3 regions of the Thiobacillus sedimenti genome follow, and region 2 is predicted to be linked to each of the others. Evidence: predicted binding sites of a transcription regulator. Region 2 holds the regulator's gene; each other region holds the start of a gene.

Region 1 (3,234 bases), 1.2 Mb from region 2:
GGCGCGAACATGGCGCCGATGAGGCTGAAGACGACGTCGAAGGCCGCATCGTCATACGGCAGTTCCTCGGCGTCGCCTTCGTCGAAGCGGATGGCCAGCCCTTCGGCCCGGGCGCGCGCGCGCGCCTGGTCGATCAGGTTGCTGGCGATATCGACGCCGGTGACGGCGGCACCCACGCGCGCGGCCGGAAGGGCCAGCTGGCCGGCGCCGCATGCCACGTCGAGGACGCGCGTGCCCGGCCCGATACCGAGGGCGGGAAAGAAGTCCATGGCGCCGGCTTCGAGGTAACGGGCGAAATGGCCGTAGTCGCCGGCCATCCACGTCGCCTTGAGGCGTGCCTTGAGGGCGCTCATTTCGGGTGACAGGGGGGGGGTCGTTGTCATTGGTCTCTCTCCTCGGGTCAAAAGAAGGCGCGTGCGCCTACATGCCGATCAGTTGCGCATGCAGGCCGCGTTCCTGGAACGTGTGCAGCAGGGTGGAGGCGCGCGCGACGTCCGCGTCGTAGACGACCACCATCAGGTGCTCGCGGCCCGGATGCCGCCCCACCGAGACGACCCCGCGGTCCTGCCGGATGCCGCGCTCGAGCTCGGCGAACAGGGTCTCGTCGACGGGTTCGTCGACATGCACGACTATTTCGTTCAGTGTGGTGTCCATGATGGGCCTCCTGCGGATCGGGGTTGCGACAAACGGGCGGCGGCCGTCGGGCCGGACGCCCGTTTGTCGGCCGCATTGCCTACTATCAACCTTAGCGATTCACGCGCGTGCGACCATGACCGAAACGCCAAGAGTTTTGCCCGAAACGCCGGGAGCGGTGCCGGCGGACCTGCTGTCCGACCTGCTCGCCAGCATGCACCTGTCGGGCGTCGTGCTGTTCAGCACCGAGTTCCACGAGCCGTGGGGGCTGGTGTCGCCGCCCGCCTGCGACCTGTCGCGCATGCTGCCGTTTCGCACCGAGCACATCATCCCCTTCCACATCGTCGCCGAGGGCGGTTGCTGGCTGGAATTGAAAGGACACCCGCCGGCATGGCTGGAGGCGGGCGATGCGGTGCTGCTGCCGTATGGCGACGTGCACGTCCTGCGCGGACGCGAGGCGGCCTCGCCGGCGCCGGCGACCGAGCTGCTGCCGCCGCCGCCCTGGCCAGACATCCTGCGGGTGCGGCACGGCGGCGACGGCGCGCGGACGCGCATCGTCTGCGGCTTCGTGCAGTGCGACGAACTGCTGTTCCACCCGCTGCTGCGCCACCTGCCCGCTCTGATGCACGCCGGGCCGCGGCGCAACCCGGATGCCGAGTGGCTCGCCAGCACGATCCGCCACACCGCACAGGAGGCCTGCGGCGCGGACCCCGGGGCGCGCTCGATGCTGCCGCGGCTGACGGAACTGATGTTCGTCGAAATCCTGCGCCGCCACATGCAGGCGCTCGCCGCCGACGAAGTCGGCTGGTTCGCCGCGGCGAACGATCCGATCGTGGGCAGCGCCTTGAAGTGCCTCCACCGGGCGCCGCTGGACGACTGGAGCGTGGCGCGCCTGGCACGCCAGGTCGGTGTGTCACGCACGGCGCTGGGCGGGCGCTTCAGGCATTTCCTCGCGATGCCGCCGATGCGCTACCTGACCTCGTGGCGGCTACACCTCGCCGCGCAGCGCCTGAAGACGACGGATGCGCCGCTGAAGGGCATTGCCGACGAGACGGGCTACGAATCCGAAGCCGCCTTCAGCCGGGCCTTCAAGCGCCATTTCGGCGTCGCGCCGGCGGAGTGGCGGCGGCGACAGGGGCAAGCCGACACGGCGCTCCCCGGCGGAGGCGCCGGCACCACTTTGTAGCGGGCCGGGCCGGACGCGCACCGCAAGCGGGCGCGCCGCGCGCGCGGCGCCGCCGGAAATTCGCGCAAGTGACTGAAACAAAAGAAGAGTGTGGCGCTGGCACGTGCCCTGCTGGCAGACCGGGCAAGGAGTCCTCATGTCTGTCGTTACGTCTGTCTGCTGTTACTGCGGCACCGGTTGCGGGGTGCTGATCGAGGCCGAGTCCGGGAAGATCACCGGCGTGCGCGGCGACCCGGCGCATCCGGCCAACCGCGGCCGCCTGTGCACCAAGGGCGCGACGCTGCATCTGGCCGCCGCCGCCTCGGGGCGAGCGCGGGTCCCGGAACTGCGCCGCGACAAGGGCGCGCCGCGCGAGCGGGTCGACTGGGAGACGGCCCTCGACCATGCGGCCGACCGGTTCCGTCGCATCATCCGCGAACACGGCCCGGACGCCGTCGCGTTCTACATTTCCGGCCAGCTGACCACCGAGGCGTATTACGTCTTCAACAAGCTCGCCAAGGGCCTGATCGGCACCAACAACGTCGACACCAATTCGCGCCTGTGCATGTCGTCTGCCGTGGCCGGCTACAAGGCCACGCTGGGGGCCGATGCGCCGCCCGGCTGCTACGACGATATCGAATCCGCCGGCACCCTCTTCGTCGCCGGCTCCAACCCGGCGTATGCCCATCCCATCCTGTTCCGTCGCATCGAGGACGCGCGCCGCGCCAATCCTGACCTCAGGCTGATCGTGGTCGATCCGCGACGTACCGACACCGCGGCGGAGGCCGACCTGCATCTGGCGATCCTGCCCGGCACCGACGTCGCGCTCTATCACGCCATGCTCAACGTGATGCTGTGGGAGGAGTGGATCGATCGCGCGTTCATCGCCGCGCACACCGACGGCTGGGCGGCGCTGCGCGATCGGGTGCGCGACTACACGCCGGAGAAGGTGGCGCCGATCTGTGGCGTGCCGGTGGCCGACATCGTGCAGGCCGCGCGCTGGTTCGCGCAGGGGCCGACGCTTTCGCTGTACTGCCAGGGACTCAACCAGTCGAGCTGCGGGGTCGACAAGAATGCCGCGCTGATCAACCTCCATCTGGCCACCGGACAGATCGGCAGGCCCGGCGCCGCGCCGCTGTCGCTCACCGGTCAGCCGAACGCCATGGGCGGGCGGGAAGTGGGCGGCATGGCCAACCTGCTGTCGGCCCATCGCGACCTGGATAACCCTGCACACCGCGCCGAGGTGGCGCGCCTGTGGGGCGTGGAAGCGGTTCCGGAGCGGCCCGGCCGGACCGCCGTCGAGCTGTTCGAGGCGGTCCGGCGCGGCGAGATCAAGGCGGTCTGGATCGCCTGCACCAATCCCGCGCAGTCGCTGCCCGACCAGAACCGCGTGCACGAGGCGCTGCAGGCCGCAGAGTGCGTGGTGCTGCAGGATG
Region 2 (3,234 bases):
CGAGGGACGACGTGAAGAGGGGCGTGCCGGTGCGCTCGGCCGCTTCGCGCAGCGGCGGCGGCACCGCCTCGCCGTTCGAAACGACGATGGCCGCAAGATCGTTCGAGAACAGGTGGTCGATGGCCTCCTGCAGGCCCGTCGCGGAGAGACCGCGCAGGTAGTCCATCTCGGCGCAGCCGAGCACCTGCACCCGGTTGGGATGGACGAAATTCAGGTGGCCGATGAGGGCGAGCGTGGGCTTCTGGATGGTTTCCGACGACAGCGTGCGACCGCCGCCGGTGCGGCCGGCGAGCCATTGCAGGCCGACCTGTTCCGCCATGTCGCGGAACAGCGTCTCGACCGACACGTGGCTCAGCAGTTCGTCCATGCGCCGGCCCGTGCGCTCAACTCGACCAGGAATCGAGCAGCGTCAGCAACGCCGAGGGGCTGTCCGCGTCCAGCATTCGGGCGCGCATTCCCGCGTCGCCGAACAAGTGGGCGAGTTCGCCGAGGATCTGCAGGTGCTGTTCGTTGGCATCCTTGGGAACCAGCAGGATGAAGCAGAGCGTCACCGGCTGGTTGTCCGGGGCATCGAATTCGAGCGGCGTCTTGAGCCGGTAGAAGGCGCCGCATGCGTCCTTCAGGCCCTTGATGCGCCCGTGCGGGATCGCGATGCCGTGGCCGAGCGCGGTCGATCCGAGGCGTTCGCGTTCGAAGAGGCTGGTGAAGATGTCGGCGGCCTTGAGGCCGCGGGTCTGGGCGAACAGGTCCGCCGCGTGTTCGAACAGCTTCTTCTTGCTGGTGAAGCTGATATCCAGCAAGGTCGTGTCGGGAGCGATGAGAGGGGCGATTAGGTTCATGCCTGTGCGCGGCCGGGGAAGGGGGAGTCCGGCTGCTGCGGATTATACGCCCGAAGGCCGGCGAGGGGCCTTCGGGGGCCGGGTGCGCGGCCGTCAGGCGGGCGTTTCCGAGGGCCGATGCTTCAGCCCGCCGCCCTCCTGATGGACGTCGGAGGTCTTCTCCTTGTGCCGGACGATCTGGCGATCCAGCTTGTCGGCGAGCAGATCGATCGCGGCATACATGTTGCCGTCCTCGCTGTGGGCATGAAAGTCATGCCCTTTGACGTGCAGGTTGGCTTCGACCCTGTGCACCAGCTTTTCCACCTGCATGATCACGCTGACATTGATGACGTGGTCGAAGTGGCGCTTGACACGGTCAAGCTTGTCGGCCACGTACCCGCGGATGGCCGGGGTCACGTCCAGATGATGGCCGGAAATCGTCAAATTCATAGCGCCTCCTTGGTCTGCATGGAAGAACCGGAAGGCGATCCACGATCGGGCTTCCGGGGGCGATCGAACACGCCCGATTTGATTGTGGGACGAAAGCGCGGTGCGTTCAAGCGCATTCCCGGCAGCCGGACGCGACGGCCGGAAACGCCAGCCGGATCACAGCGCCCGGCGCATGTTGGCGGGCGGAATCTGCAGCGACTCGCGGTATTTGGCGACCGTGCGGCGCGCCACCACGATGCCCTGCTGCCCGAGCACCTCGGCGAGCTGGCCGTCGGACAGCGGCTTCCTGGCATTCTCGGCCGCAACCAGCTGCTTGATCAGGGCGCGGATGGCCGTCGACGAACAGGCGCCGCCACTGTCGGTGGCGACGTGGCTGCCGAAGAAATATTTCAGTTCGTACAGGCCGCGCGGCGTCATCATGTATTTCTGCGTGGTGACGCGGGAGATGGTCGACTCGTGCAAGTCGACGGCTTCGGCGATTTCGCGCAGCACCAGCGGGCGCATCGCGACCTCGCCGTGCTCGAAGAACTGCTTCTGGCGGTCGACGATGGCCTGGGAGACGCGCAGGATCGTGTCGAAGCGCTGCTGCACGTTCTTGATCAGCCAGCGCGCCTCCTGCAGCTGGCTGGCAAGCTGGCTGCCGCCGGCTTCACGGTGGCGGGCCAGGATGTCGGCATAGACGCGATTGACGCGCAGCTTGGGCATGGCGTCGGCGTTGAGGCTGGCGATCCACATGCCCTTGACCTTGCGCACGTAGACATCGGGGATGACGTAGTGCGTCTCGTCGCGCCCGAAGGCCGTGCCGGGCCGCGGGTTGAGCGACAGGATCAGCGCGCGCGCGGTGCGCAGGGTGGCGTCGTCGATGCCGAGCATCTTCTTCAGCTTCCCCACGTCGCGGGCCGCGAGCAGATCCAGGTAATGCGTCGTCAGCCGCATCGCCGCGTCGCGCGCCGGCGTGTCCGCGGGCAGGGCGCGCAGCTGGAGCGTCAGGCACTCGGCCAGGCTGCGCGCGCCGACGCCGGTCGGGTCCATGTTCTGCAGGTGCTTGAGCGCCGTCTCGAGTTCCTCGGGTTCGAGGTCCTCGATCTCGCCCGTGAGGCTGGCGGCGATGTCCTCCAGCGGCTGGGTCAGGAAGCCCGCCTCGTCCAGGTCGTCGATCAGCGCGGCGACCAGGGTGCGGTCGCGCAGCGTGAGCGGGCTGACGATCAGCTGGTTGAACAGGTGCTCGCGGAGGGTCGCGCCGGAGATGGCGCCGTGGGCGAAATCGCTGTCTTCCTCGTCGCCGCTCGCGGCGCTGTAGTCGTTCCAGTCGGCCTCGTCGAGGGCCGTGGAGGGCTCGCCTTCCGGATGGTCGGGCTGGGCCGCCTCCGTCGTGCCCTGACCTTCGGCCTCGCCCGCAGCGGCGCCCGCCTCGTCCGGCGTCGCATAGGCGGACTCATCCTCGTCCTCGCGCTCGAGGAGGGGATTGTCCTGCAGCATCTGCTCGAGTTCCTGGTTGAGTTCCAGCGTCGACAGCTGCAGCAGTCGGATCGACTGCTGCAGCTGGGGCGTCAGCGTGAGATGTTGCCCAAGCTTGAGTTGAAGACTGTGTTTCATGAAACTTGACTACGGCAAGAAGCATGCCGACTTGAGCCAAGTTTAGCGCGATTCGATTTCCGGGGGGCGGAATCAGAGGCGGAAATTTTCGCCGAGGTACACCCTGCGGGCGTTGTCGTCCTGAATGATCACCTCGGGCGTCCCCGCGATCAGCACCCGACCTTCGCTGATGATGTAGGCACGGTTGCAGATGCCGAGCGTTTCGCGCACGTTGTGGTCGGTGATCAGCACGCCGATGTCGCGCTCGACGAGGAAATGCACGAGCTTCTGGATGTCGAGGACGGCGATCGGGTCGACGCCGGCAAACGGTTCGTCGAGCAGGATGAAGCGCGGGTTGATCGCCAGCGCGCGCGCGATTTCCACGCGCCGG
Region 3 (3,234 bases), 1.2 Mb from region 2:
CTGCTCGTCGCATTCGCATGGCAGGCCGGCCATGCCGCCCCCCTGTACAAGTGGCTCGACGGGTCGGGGCACGTGACCTATTCCTCGCTGCCGCCGCCCCCCGGCACGGTGGCCAAGGAAATGCGCGTGCCGCCGCCGCCCCGCGCGGAAGACGCGCGGCAGGCGGCGGAACAGGCGAAGAAGGCCGACGCGCTGGTCCGCGAACTCGAGGCGCGGCGCCGCGAGCAGGAAGCCGAGGAAGCGCGGCTGCGGGCACTGCGCCTGCCGCCCGCGCCCGTCGTGATCGAGAAGCCCGTGTACGTGCCGCAGCCGGTCTACTACCCGCCGGTGCGCGTTCGGCCGCATCCCCGCCATCCGGACAAGCCGCCCGTTCGCAGGCCGCGCTGAGCCGGGCGGGGAGGCCGGCTTCGACGACCATACGCCACACGGGGCGCCCCTTTTTGAGACGTTTTGCGCCGGCATGCACCACAAGATTTCAGCGCAGCGGCCGACGTCATTCGGGCGACGCCGTGCAAGTGCCTGATTATCCATCGTTATGAAAGCTGGCACGCCGCGTGCTCCATGCGAAGTGAGTCCCCAGACCGAAAGGCCGGGTTGCTCCACCCGTAAAGGGTAGGCCGTGGGTGTCAAGCCGACTTGTCGGCAACAACCCGCTCAGGCAGTCTCCTCCGAACTTGCGGCCTCTCCGGAGGCCGCTTTTTTTGCCGGCATCGAATCGAGCGCTATGCGTGTACTGATCGTCGAAAACCATCCCGAACGGCTTGCCATGCTGGTGCCTGCCCTGGAAACGGCGGGCTGCATCGTCGCGGCCACGCTGAACTCCGCACGCAGCCTGGAGGCGCAGGTCCAGTCGCTGCGCCCGGACGTCGTGATCATCGCGCAGGATTCGCCCGACCGCGACACGCTCGAGCACATCTGCGTGGCCAACCAGGACTGCCCGCGCCCGATCGTCATGTTCACTGGCGACGGCAGCCCGGAGTCGATCCGCGCCGCCACCCAGGCCGGCGTGACCTCGTATGTGGTCGACGGGCTCGACCCGGCGCGCATCCGGCCGATCCTCGACGTCGCCGTATCACGCTTCGAGGCGTTCCAGGCGCTGCACGACCAGCTGGAACAGACGCGGCTCGAACTGTCGGAGCGCAAGCTGATCGACCAGGCCAAGGCGCTGCTGATCAGGCAGACCGGCGCATCGGAGCCGGAGGTCTATCGCGAGATGCGGCGTGCCGCGATGGATCGCGGTCTCAAGCTGGCGGACATTGCACGGCAGCTCCTGCAAAAACCCCTGGCGTGAGTCCCCCTGATTGGTGCACGCCACCGGAAGCATGCACCGAGCCGGGGCACGAATCCGCGTCATGCAAGGCCCCACGATCCGTCCGGTTTCCTGGAAACCCAAGCGACACAAGGTGCTGAGGAAGCTGGCACAGCGGTTGCTAAACCTCAGCTGAACAGTCGCAACGATGTGGCTTTCAGCGTGACCGTCAGATCATTCAACACCGGACAAAGGCGTCCGCCCTGAAGGCGACGCCTTTTTCATTCATGCCCTCTGGGCATTGGGAGAACATACCGTGAGCGACATCCCGAACAAGCCCCTCGTACAGGACCCGGGCAAGCGTGACTTCATGAAAAAGACCACCGGGCTTTCCGTCGCGGCCGCCCTCATGGCCATGGTGCCGCCCGGCGTGCGCAGCGGCGCCTGGGCCGCCGGCTCCGATGCCCCGGAGAAACCCAACCTCACCGTCGGCTTCATCCCGCTGACGGACTGCGCCAGCGTGGTGATGGCCTCGATCAAGGGCTTCGACAGGAAATACGGCCTCACCCTCACGCCCAGCAAGGAAGCCTCGTGGGCGGCCGTGCGCGACAAGCTGGTGAACGGCGAGCTCGACGCCGCGCACGCGCTGTACGGCCTGATCTACGGCGTGCAGATGGGCATCGGCGGGCCGAAGAAGGACATGGCGGTGCTCGCCACGATCAACAACAACGGCCAGGCGATCTCGCTGTCGAACCAGCTGAAGGCCAAGGGCGTGACCGACGGCGCCTCGCTTGCCAAGCTGGTCGCCGCCGAACCCAAGGAATACACCTTCGCCCAGACCTTCCCCACCGGCACCCACGCGATGTGGCTCTATTACTGGCTCGCGGCCTACGGCATCAATCCCTTCACCCAGGCCAAGGTGATCACCGTGCCGCCGCCGCAGATGGTCGCGAACATGCGCGTCGACAACATGGACGGCTTCTGCGTCGGCGAGCCGTGGAACGCGCGCGCGATCCGCGACCACGTCGGCTTCACCGCCGTGACCTCGCAGGACATCTGGAAGGACCACCCGGAAAAGGTGCTCGGCACCACCGCCGAATTCGTGCAGCGCTATCCCAACACCGCGCGTGCAATGGTCGCGGCGATCCTCGATGCGTCGAAGTACATCGACACGATGAGCAACCGCTCCGAGGTCGCGAAGATCATCTCGGCGAAATCCTACGTCAACACCGACTTCGACTCGATCGAGGACCGCATGCTCGGCCAGTATGACAACGGCATCGGCAGGAAGTGGGCGGACGCCAACTACATGAAGTTCTACAACGGCGGGGCCGTCGGCTTCCCCTACCTGTCCGACGGCATGTGGTTCCTGACCCAGCACAAGCGCTGGGGACTCTTGAAGGAGCACCCGGACTACCTGGCGGTGGCGAAGAAGGTCAACCGCATCGACATCTACAAGCAGGCCGCCGCGATGACGAAGACGCCACTGCCGAAGTCCGACATGCGTGCAAGCAAGCTGATCGACGGCGTGGTGTGGGACGGCAGGAACCCCAAGGCCTACGCGGACAGCTTCCGGATCAAGGCCTAAACCCTACGCGCGCCTCGGCACCGCCGGGGCAGAAGGAGCCTCGCATGAATGCAGTGACACTGAACGAGCGGCGATTGCCCGAGGTGATGGACGCGCCGGAAACCGCGATCATCCCCCCGGAAGCCGCGCCTCTCCACAAAGCGCCTTACGTCGAAGCCGAATCCGGCAAGCGCCTCACGGAAGCCGTGACCAGCCGAGCCAGGAACGCCATCCCCCCGCTGCTCGGCATGCTGCTGTTCATCGGCCTGTGGGGGCTGATCTCCCATAGCGTCAAGAACATTCCGGGGCCTGTCGAAACCTGGCATGCGGCCGTGGCGCTGTTCTCCGATCCGTTCTACGACAACGGCCCCAACGACCAGGGCATCGGCTGGAACATCCTCAACTCGCTGACTCGCGT

Evidence for each region. The regulator sigma-54, encoded in region 2, starts transcription at its own class of promoters, with help from an activator protein. The targets are predictions, from matches to a motif close to TGGCACNNTTCCTGCT.
Region 1: the regulator sigma-54 is predicted to act here: its motif matches at 1,917-1,932, upstream of VA613_RS12280 (nitrate reductase).
Region 3: the regulator sigma-54 is predicted to act here: its motif matches at 1,417-1,432, upstream of VA613_RS12230 (CmpA/NrtA family ABC transporter substrate-binding protein).

The regions. Positions count from the first base shown of each region.
Region 1 is NZ_CP141769.1:2,455,364-2,458,597, reverse strand. It holds gene VA613_RS12295 (methyltransferase domain-containing protein) at 1-353, opposite strand, end outside; gene VA613_RS12290 (hypothetical protein) at 421-654, opposite strand; gene VA613_RS12285 (AraC family transcriptional regulator) at 770-1,819, shown strand; gene VA613_RS12280 (nitrate reductase) at 1,956-3,234, shown strand, end outside.
Region 2 is NZ_CP141769.1:616,033-619,266, forward strand. It holds gene hprK (HPr(Ser) kinase/phosphatase) at 1-367, opposite strand, end outside; gene VA613_RS03010 (PTS sugar transporter subunit IIA) at 384-839, opposite strand; gene hpf (ribosome hibernation-promoting factor, HPF/YfiA family) at 933-1,268, opposite strand; gene VA613_RS03020 (RNA polymerase factor sigma-54) at 1,425-2,864, opposite strand; gene lptB (LPS export ABC transporter ATP-binding protein) at 2,937-3,234, opposite strand, start outside.
Region 3 is NZ_CP141769.1:2,443,025-2,446,258, forward strand. It holds gene VA613_RS12220 (DUF4124 domain-containing protein) at 1-387, shown strand, start outside; gene VA613_RS12225 (ANTAR domain-containing response regulator) at 725-1,291, shown strand; gene VA613_RS12230 (CmpA/NrtA family ABC transporter substrate-binding protein) at 1,620-2,837, shown strand; gene ntrB (nitrate ABC transporter permease) at 2,882-3,234, shown strand, end outside.